Regions from separate parts of the Rossellomorea yichunensis genome, predicted to be linked through region 2. Evidence: riboswitches for the same ligand, from Rfam matches in the RefSeq annotation. Region 2 holds a riboswitch; each other region holds the start of a gene.
The links. Region 2 has a riboswitch for S-adenosylmethionine ahead of RSX31_RS03875 (methionine biosynthesis PLP-dependent protein). Riboswitches for the same ligand answer to the same signal wherever they lie in the genome.
Positions count from the first base shown of each region.

Region 1: it holds a riboswitch for S-adenosylmethionine, as region 2 does, so the genes downstream of both, RSX31_RS17155 (sugar ABC transporter substrate-binding protein) here and RSX31_RS03875 (methionine biosynthesis PLP-dependent protein) in region 2, are expected to answer to the same signal.
Region 3: it holds a riboswitch for S-adenosylmethionine, as region 2 does, so the genes downstream of both, RSX31_RS15105 (homoserine dehydrogenase) here and RSX31_RS03875 (methionine biosynthesis PLP-dependent protein) in region 2, are expected to answer to the same signal.
Region 4: it holds a riboswitch for S-adenosylmethionine, as region 2 does, so the genes downstream of both, RSX31_RS15690 (homocysteine synthase) here and RSX31_RS03875 (methionine biosynthesis PLP-dependent protein) in region 2, are expected to answer to the same signal.

Region 1 is NZ_JAVYAD010000006.1:174,466-178,682, forward strand. Features, by position in the region: gene RSX31_RS17150 (CTP synthase) at 341-1,945, shown strand; SAM riboswitch class I at 2,285-2,391, shown strand; gene RSX31_RS17155 (sugar ABC transporter substrate-binding protein) at 2,487-3,572, shown strand; gene RSX31_RS17160 (sugar ABC transporter ATP-binding protein) at 3,589-4,217, shown strand, end outside.
Region 2 is NZ_JAVYAD010000001.1:782,479-786,695, forward strand. Features, by position in the region: gene RSX31_RS03860 (NUDIX hydrolase) at 1-76, shown strand, start outside; gene RSX31_RS03865 (metal-dependent hydrolase) at 173-799, shown strand; T-box leader at 865-1,107, shown strand; gene RSX31_RS03870 (tryptophan--tRNA ligase) at 1,168-2,166, shown strand; SAM riboswitch class I at 2,290-2,399, shown strand; gene RSX31_RS03875 (methionine biosynthesis PLP-dependent protein) at 2,494-3,615, shown strand; gene metC (cystathionine beta-lyase) at 3,608-4,217, shown strand, end outside.
Region 3 is NZ_JAVYAD010000005.1:208,979-213,195, reverse strand. Features, by position in the region: gene RSX31_RS15115 (hypothetical protein) at 1-182, shown strand, start outside; gene RSX31_RS15110 (DUF2254 domain-containing protein) at 632-2,017, opposite strand; SAM riboswitch class I at 2,278-2,388, shown strand; gene RSX31_RS15105 (homoserine dehydrogenase) at 2,539-3,786, shown strand; gene RSX31_RS15100 (aspartate kinase) at 3,832-4,217, shown strand, end outside.
Region 4 is NZ_JAVYAD010000005.1:362,350-366,566, forward strand. Features, by position in the region: gene metX (homoserine O-acetyltransferase MetX) at 1-215, opposite strand, end outside; gene RSX31_RS15690 (homocysteine synthase) at 611-1,906, opposite strand; SAM riboswitch class I at 2,216-2,335, opposite strand; gene RSX31_RS15695 (trans-sulfuration enzyme family protein) at 2,431-3,570, opposite strand; gene RSX31_RS15700 (DUF302 domain-containing protein) at 3,694-4,077, opposite strand; gene RSX31_RS15705 (peroxiredoxin family protein) at 4,169-4,217, opposite strand, start outside.

The DNA of each region.
Region 1 (4,217 bases), on a different contig from region 2:
GGTAGTATTTTATTTGGGCTCCTTAAAAAAGGACGAATTACGTATACAATGCTCCCCTTACATGTTTTGTAAGCGGGGCTTTTTTTATTTTATAAGAAGAAAGCTTTGACGTAACAGGGTATTTTCTATTCCTTTATGTGTGGCGGATCGATTCTTAAAGACCCCTTACATTTTTATGTATATTTATAATAAGAGGCTGTCTTAAAGCTTGAGTATGCAGATGAATTTATATTAAGAGAATGGACTTGTCCTTCTTTGAACAAGATAAATTCATGACATACCTACAATAGACACCCTCTACTTTTTTTGAACCAAACTTACTTTGAAGGGGGACATATACATGACTAAGTATATTTTCGTAACAGGCGGCGTAGTGTCGTCACTAGGGAAAGGGATCACAGCAGCGTCCCTTGGAAGGCTATTGAAAAACCGTGGCGTGAGTGTCACGATCCAGAAGTTCGATCCATACATTAACGTGGATCCGGGAACGATGAGTCCCTATCAGCACGGTGAAGTATTCGTAACAGATGATGGTGCAGAAACGGATCTTGACTTAGGTCACTATGAGCGTTTCGTTGACATTAACCTGACGAAATACAGCTCTGTCACAACAGGTAAAATCTATTCAACTGTACTGAAAAAAGAGCGTCGCGGTGATTATCTTGGTGGTACTGTACAAGTTATCCCACACATTACAAACGAAATCAAAGAACGCGTATACCGCGCTGGACGCGAGACGAATTCAGATGTCGTGATCACGGAAATCGGTGGAACGGTCGGGGATATCGAATCTCTTCCTTTCCTTGAAGCGATTCGTCAGATCAAGAGCGATGTAGGCCGTGACAATGTGATGTACATCCACTGTACTCTTGTACCTTACATCAAAGCAGCCGGTGAAATGAAAACAAAACCGACTCAGCATAGCGTAAAAGAGCTTCGCAGTCTAGGTATCCAGCCAAATGTCATCGTCGTGCGTACAGAAATGCCAATGACTCAAGACATGAAAGACAAAATCGCGTTATTCTGTGATATCGATAAAAATGCTGTAATCGAAGCAATGGATGCAGACACACTATACTCTGTTCCACTTGCGCTACAGGATCAAAAGCTTGATGAAATCACATGTCAGCACTTGAAGTTGAACTGCCACGAAGCAGATATGACCGAGTGGAATGAACTCGTTGATCGCGTGAAAAACCTGTCTCGTAAAACAAGAATCGCCCTGGTTGGGAAATATGTCGAGCTGCAGGATGCGTATATCTCAGTAGTGGAAGCCCTTCGTCATGCCGGTTATCATTTCGATAGCGACATCGAGGTAAGATGGTTGAACTCTGAGCTGATCGACAGCGCAAACGTAGCAGAAAAACTGGCAGATGTAGATGGAATCCTTGTACCAGGCGGTTTCGGTGACCGTGGGGTAGAGGGGAAAATCGCTGCCACTCAATATGCCCGTGAAAACAAGGTACCTTTCCTTGGAATTTGCCTAGGAATGCAGCTGGCATCTGTAGAATATGCACGTAACGTTCTTGGGTTGGAAGGAGCTCACTCAGCTGAGTTAAATCCTGAAACGCCATACCCTGTCATCGACCTTTTACCAGAACAAAAGGACATCGAAGATCTTGGTGGAACACTGCGCCTCGGACTATACCCATGTAAGCTGACAAAAGGTTCAAAAGCCTATACAGCCTATGATGGAGAAGTGGTTTACGAGCGTCACCGCCACCGCTTCGAGTTCAACAATCACTACCGTGAGCAAATGGAAAAAGCCGGCTTCATCTTCTCAGGGACAAGTCCTGATGGCCGTCTAGTGGAAATCATCGAGCTAAGCGACCACCCATGGTTCGTCGCATCTCAATTCCATCCTGAATTCACATCACGCCCGACACGTCCACAGCCTCTATTCAGAGACTTCGTGGAAGCGTCACTTGCATATGGTGAAAAATAAGATTTGATTATGGAACTGCTCTCCCTGGTTTGGGAGGGCGGTTTTTTTGTTTGATAGGGTGGGGGTGGCCGATTTTTAAGGGGAATCGGAATTTATCGACCGTTATTGAAATTTATCAACCGAAATCCAAAATTATCGACCGTTAATCGGATTTATCAACCGTATTTTCAATTTATCAACCTAATTTTCAGGATATCGACCGTTCTACAAATAGTGACAAATTCGCTCAACCCTCTTTAATCCTCTATAGAAAATTCCCTAAAAAGAATATTGACAATATTCCCACATATCGTTAATATATCGTTTATAGCGCATGCGAACTATATCAAATTTCATAATCTCTTATAAAGAGTTGGCAGAGGGACTGGCCCGATGACGCCCGGCAACCTACCGTACACACGGAAAGGTGCTAAAACCTGCAGGAATAATTTCCTGAGTGATAAGAGTACGTTTATTTATACATAAACCTCTTTTCTCTTGGGAAAAGGGGTTTTTTTATTTGGAAAATTAAGGTATATTACCTCGGGAGGAGAAAAGAACGATGAAAAAAATGGCATCAATACTCGTATTACTCGCACTTATTTTCAGTTTAGCGGCTTGCCAGCCAAAGGTATCCCAGGAGGCGGACGCAGACAGTGGTAACAAGAAGGAAGCAACGTCTGATCATCCGCTAGCCAATAAAAAGATCGCACTAATTATGCAAATCAATTTAGGGACATTTTCCGCTCAATACATAGAAGGTGTCAAAGAACAGGTAGAGAAGTTCGGAGGAAAGGTTCAAGTATTTACGTCTGAAGGAGATTTGGCAAAAATGTCTTCCAACCTGGATGCGGCCATCAACCAGAAGTTTGATGGTATCCTCATCGATCATGGAACGAAAGAAGCACTGCAATCAGGGGTGGAAAAGGCGAAGGAACAAAACATCCCGGTTGTCGTATTCGATGCGGATGTTGCATCAAAAGGGGTGACGGTCCTCGAACAGGGTGATCAGCAAATGGCTGAACAGACCTTGACGAAGCTTTCAGATGAGCTTGGCGGAAAGGGTGAGATCGTGAAGATCTGGGTTGCAGGCTTTGCCCCGATGGAAAGACGCCAAGTGGCCTATCAGGAATTTTTAGAAAAAAATCCCGATATTAAAGAGGTGGCAGCCTTTGGAGCGGCTACTCAGAATACAGCACTGGATACACAAGCTCAAATGGAGGCCATATTGAAACAGTATCCAAATAAAGGTGACATCGATGCTGTCTGGGCTGCTTGGGATGAATTTGCAAAAGGCGCCGTTCGGGCAATCGAAGCGGCAGGAAGAGATGAAATCAAAGTATATGGAATCGACATGAGTGATGAAGATCTGCAAATCATTCAAAAAGATGGAAGCCCGTGGGTGGCATCAGCAGCGGTCGACCCGAAAGATATCGGCCGAGTGCAGGTCCGTTTCTTATATCAAAAGCTAAACGGCGAAGAAACACCTGAGAAAGTAAAGCTTGAACCGGTCTTTATTGAAAAAGAAGCATTGCCTGAAGAAACGATCACCACAGATCAATTACACGAGCACGTAAATGGCTGGGGAGCAAGTGAGCAAGGCTATACAGATGATTTGAAAAAGCTTGAAGGATCATTCACAGAGTAGAAAGGAGTGAGAAGAGATGACGTCTCCACTGTTAGAAATGATCGATATCAATAAAACCTTCTCAGGAGTGAGAGCCCTAAAGAATGCAAGCTTCGATGTGAAAGAGGGGGAGGTTCATGCTCTGTTGGGGGCGAATGGTGCAGGTAAAAGCACGCTGATGAAGATTTTATCAGGAGCCTATGTGCAAGACAGCGGAGATATCATCCTTCACTCCGGGAAAAGAGACTATCAATCTCCGAAGGAAGCGAAGGAGCATGGCATTCATTGCGTATACCAGGAAGTGGACACGGCCATTGTCCCGGAACTTTCTGTAGCAGAAAATATCGTCCTTGATCAGTTTTCACAAAAAGGCTCCTTCTTTATTACAAAGAAGTCATTAAAGAAAGAAGCATTGGAGGCACTCAGACGAGTTGGGGCAGAAGCGATCCCCCTCGGGCAGCCTGCGTCACACTTAAGTCTCGCAGAAAAGCAGCTTGTACTCATTGCCAGAAGCCTGCTTCAAAAAGCGAAGATATTGATTTTAGATGAACCAACAGCACCACTAAGTTCTTCTGAGACGGAAAAATTATTCCGTGTCATAGAAGATTTAAAGAAAGAGAGAGTTGGGGTCATTTTCATCTCTCACAGGCTCCCGGAAGTATTTCA
Region 2 (4,217 bases):
GAGTTACCATCACTTTGTTCCACATGAAAGGTCCTATCTTTTTGAAATTATTGAGCGCATATCGGCTCATCTTTAGAAATTAATTCGTACTTCCCATAGTCAATATGGTTAATAAAGGCTATTATAGTAATCTAGTATATACATAATGTGATAAGAGAGTAGGAGGACACACTTGAACGGCACAGCACATATGGCAATTGGAGCAGCAACAGGGTTTATTGTGGCCAACTCATTTGGATCTGGTCCTGACATAACGGCCGCACTTGTGGCAATAGGTGGGATATCCGGACTCATGCCTGATATGGATATTGACGGAAAACTTAGTAACAAGGTTACTTTTTCACCTAAAATGATCAGAGCAGTAGCACAAATCATTGGGTTTCTAATGATGGTATACAGCTATCTGGAAGGAATCGGGAAAGAACGATGGCTAGGTATTGGATATGGTGCAGGAATGATGATTCTCTCAAGTTTCATTACTCAGCGAAGAATGCTGATGATTACTGGCATCGGTGTGACAGCATGCGGTTGGCAGCTGAATGAAACATGGTTATGGTTGTTAGGTATCTATATTTTCTTTGCCTCATTCGTTTCACATCGAAGTTATACTCACTCTGTACTTGGAATCGTATATTATGGCGTGATTGCTCATTATCTAGAGTCATCTTTAATGATTGATGGGGTATTTGAAGCATGTGTAATCGGATATGCCAGTCATCTGATCGCCGATATGAAATTTCTTCCATTCAATAAGAGAGGCATAAAGCTTTTCCTTCCCCTTTCATCCAAAGAAATCTAAAATGTGTTTGCACCCACTTGACCATTATTTCCCTATACATTAAAATAATGGAAACACTTTAAATATGAAATGCGATGAGGAAGAAGAGTAGACGAACGAAACATTTCAGAGAGCTGATGGCTGGTGAGAATCAGTATGGTGAAATCGTTGAATGGGCTTTTGAGCATCCATGCTGAAATTAAGTAGGTTATGGCGGAAGGTCTCACCGATAAAAGAGACGATGTATCGAAGGCGACTTCTGTACAGATGAGTGCGTTTACTAAAGTGTAAGCGAATGAAGGTGGCACCACGGGTTTCCCGTCCTTTTTTAGAGGATGGGAAGCCCTTTTTGTGTTTATTTTTATTATTTTTCATCGGAGGGAATGGTTATGAAAAGACAAGTTCTGACTGGTATTAAACCAACAGGCCGTATTCATTTGGGGAATTATATTGGTGCAATCAAACCGGCATTACAATTGGCTGAGAACCAATCCTACAACACAGCTTATTTTGTTGCGGATTATCATGGTTTAACGAAGATACACGATAAGCATGAAATGAAAGAACTTTCTTATGGAGTGGCAGCAGCTTGGTTAGCATTAGGTTTGAATCCTGATCGAGCGATCTTTTATCGTCAATCTGATGTACCTGAAATCTTTGAATTGAGTTGGATTCTGTCTTGTTTTGCACCGAAAGGATTAATGAACCGTGCCCACGCATATAAATCATTGGTCCAAGAAAATAAAGAAAGCGGCAAAGATGTTGATGCTGGAGTCAATATGGGATTATTCACCTATCCAATTTTAATGGCAGCTGATATCCTCCTTTTTAAAACCGAGATGGTACCTGTCGGAAAAGATCAGATACAGCATGTTGAAATTGCACGAGACATAGCTGAAAGCTTTAACAAACAATATGGAGAAATATTTGTCATTCCTGAATATGTCATCCAAGAAGAAACGGCTGTTCTACCGGGACTAGACGGACGTAAAATGAGTAAAAGTTATAACAACACCATTCCATTATTTGAAGAATCAAAAAAGCTTCAAAAATTAATTAATAAAATCAAAACAGATTCATCACCCCCTGAGGAGCCCAAGGATCCTGACTCCTCCGTCATTTTTGCGTTATATAAAGAATTTGCAACTTCCGATCAAGTTGAAGAAATGAGAAGGAGATTTCAAGAAGGAATAGGCTGGGGAGATGCCAAAAAAGAGCTATTCCAAGTAATGAACTCTTTTATCGAAGAACCAAGATCGAAATATGAAGAACTGATGGCGAGTCCCCATATGCTTGATACCATCTTACAAACTGGAGCAAAAAAAGCACGGGAAAAAACAATCCCATTCATGAAGGAGATTAAAAGGAAAATAGGAATTTATCATTGAAATAGAACAGGGAGATGAAGCGCGATGATCATTTTGTTTTTCAGATAATTCATAATTCTCATTGACATTTCTTCTTCTTTGTTATAAGTTATGGGAAAGTTATTTTTCACAAAATCATATAGTTTCTTATCAAGAGAGGTAGAGGGACTGGCCCGAAGACACCTCAGCAACCAGCCAAAGTTTTAGGTATGGTGCTAATTCCAGCAAGTTGATGTCAACTTGGACGATAAGAGGGAGAACGAACGTACAAAACCTTCTTATTTTCATTAAGAAGGTTTTTTTGTTTTTTCCCTTTTCGTATTCAAGATAGAAAAGGAGAGAAGAAGGTTGAAAAAACATATTGATACAATGCTTGTCCAGGCGGGAAATCGAAAAGATCCTGCCACGGGTGCTGTGAGCTTACCCATTCATTTAGCGACTGCCTATGAACATAAGGGAGTTGGGCAATCGACAGGTTATGACTACACAAGAACAGGTAATCCAACCCGCGCCACCTTAGAAGACACCCTCACTCAATTGGAGGAAGGGCACAGAGGATTTGCCTTCAGCTCGGGGATGGCAGCGATTCAGGCTATCCTTAGCTTATTTTCCACCGGGGATGAATTGATTGTTTCAAAAGACCTATACGGCGGTAGCTACCGATTATTCGTACAGTATGAAGCACAATATAGGATCAAATTTCATTTCGTCGATACAAGTGATGCCGGCTCCATAGAAGAGCAAATTTCTAAGAGAACAAAGGCCATCTTCCTTGAAACACCAACCAATCCATTAATGAATGAAGCAAGTATTTCTGAGGTCGCCGGGCTCGCTAAGCATAACGGATTGCTTTTAATTGTAGATAATACTTTCTACACACCTATTCTGCAGAAGCCACTTTCTGAAGGAGCAGACATCGTTATTCACAGCGCCACGAAATACTTAGGGGGACATAATGACGTGCTGGCAGGTGTTGTGATTGTAAACACAGAGGAGTTGGCGGAAAAAATCTACACCATTCAAAATTCAATCGGTGCGGTTCTCGCCCCTTTTGATTGTTGGCTCTTATTAAGAGGAATGAAGACCCTTAGTCTCAGAATGGCACAGCACGAAAAAAACGCAAGAAAGTTAGCGAAGTATCTTGATGCCCATGAATGTGTAACAGACGTATTATATCCGGGAAAAGGTGGCATGCTTTCCTTTCGTATCGCAAAGGAAGAATGGGTTTCTCCCTTTCTCCAACACTTAAAAGTTATAACGTTTGCTGAAAGTTTAGGAGGGGTCGAAAGCTTTATCACCTATCCCGCCACTCAAACACACGCAGACATTCCTGAAGAAGAAAGAAAGAGTTTGGGTATCTGCAACAGACTCCTGCGGTTCTCTGTAGGAATTGAATTTATTGATGACCTGATAGAAGATCTGGAGAATGTTTTTCAACAATTGGAAAAAGAGGTGTTTACGTATGAGTAAAAAACCATTTTCACTTCAAACGTCACTCATTCATTCTCACGGATTTGATAAAGAAACAGGAGCGGTCTCTACACCGATTAATCATGCTACGACCTTTCATCAACAGGATTTTGATCAATATGGAACGTATGATTACAGCCGTTCGGGAAATCCGACGAGGGAAACCGTTGAAGAAACGATCGCGGAATTAGAAGGTGGAGTAAGAGGCTTTGCCTTTTCATCAGGGATGGCAGCAATCTCCACTAGCTTCTTATTATTGTCGAGTGGAGATCATGTTCTCGTATCAGAAGAAGTGTACGGTGGGACATACAGAATGATTACCGAGGTCCTCACTAAATTTGGAATTGAATATTCATTTGTGAATATGAAAGATCTACATGAAGTGGCTTGTTCAATCAAGCACAATACGAAAGTGATTTATATGGAGACACCATCCAATCCGCTTCTGAATATCACCGATATTGAAGGAGTCGTAAAGCTTGCCAAGGCTAATGGATGTTTAACTTTTCTTGATAATACATTTATGACTCCCCTGCTGCAAAGGCCGATCAGCCTGGGTGTGGATGTTGTGCTACACAGTGCCACGAAGTTTCTTGCGGGAC
Region 3 (4,217 bases), on a different contig from region 2:
ATTCCAGCCCGCAAGATTATCAAGGCATGTTTGTAGCAAGGCTATTCGACGTGAATCAACCGACTCATTATATTTTGATGAGACCTACATTAGAAGCAATCAGAAGTGAAATTCCCGAACGTTTCTCAATCGTTCCGAAAGCAAAAGAGGAAGATCCGAGCATTGTCGAGACATGGATTTAATTCAAAGTAAAATGAGACTTGGACAAAAGTGTTTTAGTCTAAGTGAAACTCGAACAAATCTGCATCCTAGTATTTAGATTTGTTCGGGTTTATTATTTATTTTCGGACCACTTGATTTTAGCTGTTTCCAGCGGTTGATTGGAGTGCAAGACGAAGACTCCTGCGGGAAAAGTAGCTTATGTGAGACTTGTCCAGCTATAGGGCTTAGAGGCAAATGTCATAAGGCAGATCGTCCATGAAGGCAAAGAACGCCTTCAAGGCCGCTCCGCCTTATGCCAACCGCCTCTGAGCGAAGCCCCTCCCGCTTTTCTACCCGCAGGCTTGCCGAGGAGGCTCACGGGCTACCCGCGGAAAGCGTAGTCTTGCACGGAAATCATTAGCGGTATTAAGAACCGACACTTCTATTATTCGTCTTTATACCGTGGTTTTTTAGTTTTGCCCAGTCTCTTTTACGTATTTTCATTGGCAGAAGGGTAGAATTTACTTTCGATTTTCTTATATTCCCCAAGGTTTTCAGTTAAGCGTGCCAGCTTATGAACTTCTTGAAGAAGAAACGTTTTATCTAATTCATAAATGACCTCCCTTTCAATATGATCAATGGTATTACAGGCAAATTCCCAGATGTCCTTGTGTTTGGATGGCTGGATGGATTCTGCAATGAGCGCCAGTGCCCGCACAATGTCAGTAATGATTAAATGATTGTCTTTAGCATAATGTCGAATATAGCCAAACCCGCGATACAGGTAATAATCAAATGCTTCGGACTGGAGAATGACCCGGACTCTTCCTTCCCGGTCGATCAAATAAGGAGTGAAGGATAAGTGATCCTCCACCGTCAGCATAAGGTCAGCCATTTGATCAATCGTATTAGAGGCCGTTTTTGGATCATCATTCCCGAGTGCTTTGATTGCAACTTCAGCCAGCTTGTGAATCCCCATTTGCAGGTCCTGGATTTCGGTTTCTTTATGTCCCATTTCAATGAAAGTGAGATAGAAACCATCCGAAATATCGTTTGTCTCAGGTCCCCAAATACTCATGATTTTATTGCCGGCCAATATATAATCTCCTACTTTGTAATGAAGCTGAATGATGAGGTTATCCTGCATAGCCCGTTCGATTATTCCATGGAAATCGATTAACTGAATATACCCTGATTCCCTTGCCTGTAAGTGAATGATGTTCTCCTTCTCTTGTTCCATAAGGTCGCCATTTTCTGTTGTTCGATGGGTTTCTAAATCATTTTTTAACGTCTGATTGATCATCACTTCAGAAACCTGCTTCATATTGTACGTAATATTGTGCACCTGCATCCATGTGGAAGCATGGTTAATGAAGAAGATAAATGTGACAGCAGTAAGGAATGCAAGTCCGATCGTCATGATCGGAGCAGCTACGAACAGTTCTTCCTTTGAATCTCCGATAAAAAGAAAGAGGAGCAAGACATATACAAAACTGCCATTAAAAATTCCGAGGGCATGCTGTGTTTGTTTGTCCGAAATGAAGTCCAGGAGCATCCTGGGGGAAAATTGACCACTGAACATTGTGAGTACAACGAGCAGTGAATTCAAAGTGAAAGCACTGAGCGTCAGGATAGCCCCGATGAGTGTACTGACAAGCATGCGTGTAACAGATGCATCCATACTTAAGAAATCGGATGTATACTGAGAGATGTCGGCATACAGATCTATATAGAGGGTGAGTGCGACAAGCAGTATGGAAAAACAAATATAAAAGAACGGCATATACCATATGGTCAGCCGTATCTCACGCATTCTCTGCCGTTTGGACATAACCACATATTTTCTGATGGATAGTGGAAGCATTTTCTTCAACATAATTGATTTGTTTCCTTTCAAATAATGGGATATGGATTAGTTTTCCCTGCCAGAACATGTTAAAACGTCTCTTTGCAAAATAGATTTATAGGTTGTTAGACGATGCTGAATTTCAAGTAAACCGGTAGGAAATATAATCGCCTGTGACATTTGAAAGAATTTTTAAAAAATACTAAAAATAGTATTGACGAGGGAATAAATCCCCTTTATAATCCAATTCATACTCAAATAGCAAGTAATACCAAAACGAAACATTATATCTCTTATCAAGAGCGGCGGAGGGATAGGCCCGATGAAGCCCGGCAACCTGCAGGATCAGACTGCAAAGGTGCCAATTCCTACAGATTCCAAACGAATCTGGAAGATAAGGGGAGGAGCATGCTCATTTAGCCCTCTTCTTAAAAGAAGAGGGCTTTTCTGTATACCTTTTTCTTTTCCGCTTATATCCCTCAAGTGGATCTTCAACTGGAACGAATCATTCTTACGTATAAAGTGAAAAGTCGATAAAAGGAGGCTGAATGATGTCAGCGATTAATGTGGCACTTCTGGGGTTTGGAACGGTTGGGCAAGGGGTCTGTGAAGCAATCGATACTCATCAGGACAGATTGAAGGAAGTACTGGGTAAAGAGGTGAAGGTAAAGGCAATCCTTATTAAAGATCCCACAAAGGAGCGAAATATTGAATCATCCATCAACGTCACAACGGATTTCCAAGAAATCCTGGATATACCGGATCTACACGTTATCTTTGAAGCGATCGTGGGGGAAGAGCCGAGCTATACGTATTTAACACAAGCCATTGAGAAGGGGATTCATATTGTCACGGCCAATAAAGCGATGTTTGCCAAATATGGTCCTGAGCTATTGGAGAAGGCGAAAATGAAGGGAGTATCGGTCGGATTTGAAGCGACGACAGCCGGAGGGGTCCCTGTGATCGGCAGTATCAGGCAGCTTCTGAAGGTGAATGAGATCAGACAAATTCAAGGGATTCTGAATGGGACGTCAAACTTCATCTTATCTCAAATGAGAAAAAGAGGTCTTGCCTTTGATACAGCCTTAAAGATTTCTCAGGAGAAGGGATACGCTGAAGCCGATCCGACAAATGACATCGAAGGCCATGATGCGTTCTATAAATTGCTTATTTTAAGTCAAACGGCCTTTGGCAGACAGCCCGATTGGAAAAATATCCGACGAAAGGGGATATCCCATCTGACTGCAGAATGGCTCCAGGCAGCGGAATCCTTTCGATTGCGGTTTAAGCACGTAGGTTCTCTTAGACGGGATTCAGTGGATCACATCCAAGGTGAAGTAGAGCCGATCCTTGTACATGATACCCATCCTTTTTACGGTGTGGAGGATGTGGAAAATGCCATTTCCCTTAAGGGTAGTCTTGTAGGAAGGATCACCCTGCTTGGTCCAGGCGCTGGAAAGTTACCTACAGGCAGCGCCATGGTAGAGGATTTTCTGTCGTTGATAGAGAGAAAGTATACCGACTCTGCGGAAAGTACCGTGAATACGGGAGAGATTCATGATGAGAGCAGTCACAACTGGGTCTTGAGAATCCGAGAAAATGATGTGTATCAAAACTGGCTCCCTTCGTTCATATTAAAGGATCGTATTCAATTGGGCGATAACTTGTACGTATTTGTTGAAGGCACGAAAGAGACACTGGAATCGCTCCTTCATACACATGAACATATTCAAGCCGTTCCTATTTTAAAAGAAATTCCGTTGGAAAATGAAGTGAAAACTGGAGCTGCAGTTTCTTAAAAGTAATCTTTAATAAATAAGATCTGATGGAAAGTAGGGGTATCATTGAGTATGATCGTTCAAAAGTTTGGTGGAACCTCTGTTGGTTCTACAGATCGGATCAAACGCATGGTCTTTCATGTCATGAAGGAAAGAGAAAAAGGCCATGATGTTGTCGTAGTAGTATCAGCTATGAACAAAACGACTGATACACTTGTAAGATTGGCAGGGGAGCTCTCCGAAAAGCCAAGTAAGAGAGAAATGGATATGCTCTTAAGTACCGGGGAGCAGGTGACGATCTCTCTTTTGACCATGGCCCTGCAGCATAAGGGGCTGGAAGCCGTATCCCTGACAGGCAGACAGGCGGGAATTCAAACCGATGGAGTATTTGGGAATGCCAAGATTACCTCGATCAATACCGATCGGATAAAATCGGAGTTATCCAAAGGACG
Region 4 (4,217 bases), on a different contig from region 2:
CCCGGACCGATCAGTCCGTCCCACCAGCCGCGGTCTTCACTCGTCCCCTTTACGATATGGGTCCCGGTGAGGGCATGGCAAACCAGGATGGCCGGTCCTTCTTTGTTTCCTGTTCGTTCATACGTAAGATCTACATTTTTCAACGTGGTGCCTGACTCTAATGTTAGGGATGGGATGGTAATGGAGCTAACTTCATATGTGTATGGTTTCTCCACTCCTCCACCTCCTTTTTTTGGTGTTGTGGCGGGGGTGATCAGGTTCCCCCCGTGTGTAAAACAGTTGATTATGGACTCGGTTTTTGAGTATTTGGCATTATGGGCGTTGAGAATTTGTCGTTAGGGCTATCGTCAATAATTCTGATTATCATTCGAGGTGACGGCGTGCATCCTGTTTGCTGATAAAATTCCGATTTCGCTGATATATTGGGAATTTCGCTGATAAATGGTCCGTTATCGCTGATATATTCGAAATTTCGCTGATAAAATCAGATTTTCGCTGATATCTCCCCTAAGTAGACCCCGGATACCCTATAAATAGTATCCAAAATCCACTTTTTCACCCTGTAAAGTGATTTCAATTACGTTTTTAGGGTTAAATCCCCCAGTTTCCATTATACCCGTGATGTTTCCAACGCCACTTCAATGGCATGATCCAAGTCCTCGATGAGGTCCTTCGCAGACTCTAATCCAACAGAAAGTCTCACAAGATCCTCGGTTACCCCTGTCGCACGGATTTCCTGGTCGTTTAATTGCTGATGGGTCGTGGAAGCCGGGTGGATGATCAGTGATTTTGCATCCCCTACGTTGGCAACGTGAGACCAAAGGGAGATGTTATCGACAACTTTCCGTCCGGAATCTCTACCACCTTTAATCCCAAAGACGACGATGGATCCCGCTCCGTTTTTCAAATATTTCTGAGCAAGTTTATGTGACGGATGCTGAGGCAACCCAGGGTAGGATACCCAAGCGACACCATTATGCTGATCTAAATGCTCCGCAATCTTCAAAGCATTTTCCGTATGACGCTCGATGCGAAGATGCAGGGTTTCTAATCCTTGCAACAGAAGGAATGCGTTCTGTGGACTTAAGCACGCCCCTAAGTCACGAAGCAGCTGCACTCTTAATTTTGTAATAAAGGCTGCCGGTCCCACATCCTGTGCATAGCGCAGTCCGTTATAGCTCCGGTCCTCTTCCGTGAAGCCCGGGAATTTTTCATGATCCCAATCGAACTTCCCACCGTCAATGACGACTCCCCCGATTGCTGTACCATGACCGCCGATCCATTTTGTTGCAGAGTGGATGACGATATCGGCTCCATAATCGATCGGCTTACATACATATGGAGTGGCAAAGGTATTATCGATGATCAATGGGATGTGATGGTCATGAGCCACTTTTGCTACCGCTTCAATATCAAGCACATGTAGACTTGGATTTCCGATTGTCTCAGCGAATACGGCTTTCGTTTTAGGAGTGATTGCTTTGCGGAAATTTTCAGGGTCGGTCGGATCTACAAAATGAACCTTGATTCCGTATTTCGGAAGTGTGGTCGAAAATAAATTATAGGTCCCGCCGTAAAGATTGGTGGCCGCTACAATTTCATCTCCTGCTCCGGCGATATTTAAGATTGATAGAGAGATGGCAGCCATTCCGGATGAAACACCGAGTGCTCCGATTCCCCCTTCTAAAAGAGCAAGGCGTTTTTCCAACACGTCTACTGTCGGGTTCATGATACGGGTATAAATGTTTCCCGGCTCTTCAAGGGCAAATAATTTTGCTGCATGATCACTGTTATCAAAAACGTAGGATGTCGTTTGATAAATCGGCACTGCCCTTGAACCTGTGGATGGGTCGGGCTCCTGGCCGCCGTGAAGTAGTAGTGTGTCGAAATCGAATGATTTTGTCATAGAAAATTCCTCCTAAATGGTTTTGTGTTTGGGTTTCCGTTTTGCGATTGGATGTTTTGGACGTTTGCCTGTTAAAGTTTGTTGGAATTTTGACTGTTGAATTTAAGTAATAATTTGACTGTTGATTTCGGAATGATATTTGACTGTTAATATAATGCATTTTTTTAACAGTTAAATACCGACCAGGCCAAATCCCCCTGTTGAACTCAGAAACTGAAAAATCGAAGAAGTTTATTTTCCTAAGAAGATAGAAGAGGAAAAATAAAAAACCCTCTTCCTAAGAAGAGGGTCTAATTTAATAGGGTCCTCCTCTTATCTTTCAGGCAGATCGCCTGCAGGAATTAGCACCTTTTCATGTGACGCATTACTGCGTACATGAAGGTTGCCGGGTTTCATCGGGCCTAGTCCCTCCACCTCTCTGGATAAGAGCATGTAGTTGTCAATGTGAAAATTCTTGCGTTGAGATGAATTATAAGGGGTAAACGACCTCAACGTCAAGAGTATTTTTAGAATTTTTACATTATTTAATTTTTAGCAGAAGCTGCAATCGCTTCGTTAAATTGAGCGACGATGTCTTCCCCGTCTTCAATACCTATCGATATGCGGACGACATGTGTATTTATTCCGAGTTTTTCCTGCGCATCCTTCGGTAGAGCACGATGAGACGTTCCTAATGGGTAAGAAACCGTTGTCTCTACACCTGCAAGGGAAGGGATGATTTTAATCCATCCAAGTGATTTGAAGAATGTGCTTATATCACATGTGTTGGATAGCTCGATTGTTACGATTGCGCCATTCCCTTTATCCGATAAATCGGTTGGGTAATAGACTCCTTTCACATAATCATTTGATCGAAGGTCTGCCGCAAGAACTTCGGCATTTCTTGCTTGGGTTCCCATTCGAAGAGCCAGCGTTTTCGCTCCACGGCAAGTCAGCCACGCTTCAAATGGGCTTAAGTTCGAACCGATGTTGACGACTTTTTCTCTCGCTTTTTGAACAAGCTCTTCTTTTCCAACTACGACTCCTGCTGTGATATCACTGTGTCCACCGATATACTTCGTGGCACTGTGTGCGACCAGGTCCACCCCTTCTAAGAAAGGCTGGCGCAGAAAAGGTGTGGCAAACGTGTTATCAATCATTGTTTTCAGGTTGTGTTTCTCAGCAAGTTCAACCATTCTTGATATATCTTCTACTCGCATAAATGGGTTCGTCACCGTCTCACTGTATAGGAGTTTCGTTTGTGGTGTCAGTGCCTCCTCGATTTCTTCAACACTCGTAAAATCAACAAATGAAGACGAAATGCCGAATGTCTTAAGCTCTTCTTTCAACATATGAAACGTACCGCCGTATAAATCTTCTGCGGCGATGATATGATCGCCTGATTGCACTACAGCGAGGATTCCTACAAGGATGGCCGATAATCCAGAGGAAGTCGCGACACCCGCTGGAGCTCCTTCCAAGTCCGCCACCATCTTACCAAGCTCGTCTGTATTTGGATTTCCCGTTCTCGTATAGAGATAAGGGGATTTCCCTTCATAGAAACCCTCCAACTCTTCTAAAGATGTAAAAGAAAAGGCGGATGTTTGATAAATCGGAGTCGTCTTACTGCGAATTTCCTCAGTTCCTTTTAACTGACTATGTACGACCTTTGTTGTGAATTTCATCTCTGTCATCCTTCCTGAATCTATGTATTTTTAAAAGTGTATCATATTCAGAAGATTGTGAGGAGTAGGATGTATTGCAAGAAATAAAAAAACACCTGCCCAATTGCAACAGGTGCCTTCCGTTTATTGAACGTTATCTAAACATCCGATCAGACGATTTTCAATATCCAATGCCAGGCTTTTTAGTTTATCGTTATCCACCATTTCGATCAGCTTGCTTGGTTTTGCCATGCCGATCTTGGTTGTACCGCCTTCTGTGTATACCGTGACTTTACATGGGAGGAAGTAGCTTACGAGCATGCTTTCTTCCAGTACTTTTTTGGCTTCATGAGGATTACATACCTCTAATACGACTACTTCTTCATTGAAATCAAGGCCTTTGTCCTGCAGTTTCTGAGCAAGATCGAGATTCCATAGTACACCGAAGCTTTCATCTTTAAGGTTGGATTCTACCGCTTCCACAGCTTCTTTCACAGTCATCGAGACTTCTTTAGTGTAATGAAACATGTTCACATCTCCTCCTTTTTTTATCACATTCATTTAATACCTCATAGCGTATAACGTCAAACATCGATATTCAGAGGTCCGTCCCTCTCCATTATTCCATTCCTTCGACCATTTTACCCATCATGTCTTCGTTCATGGGG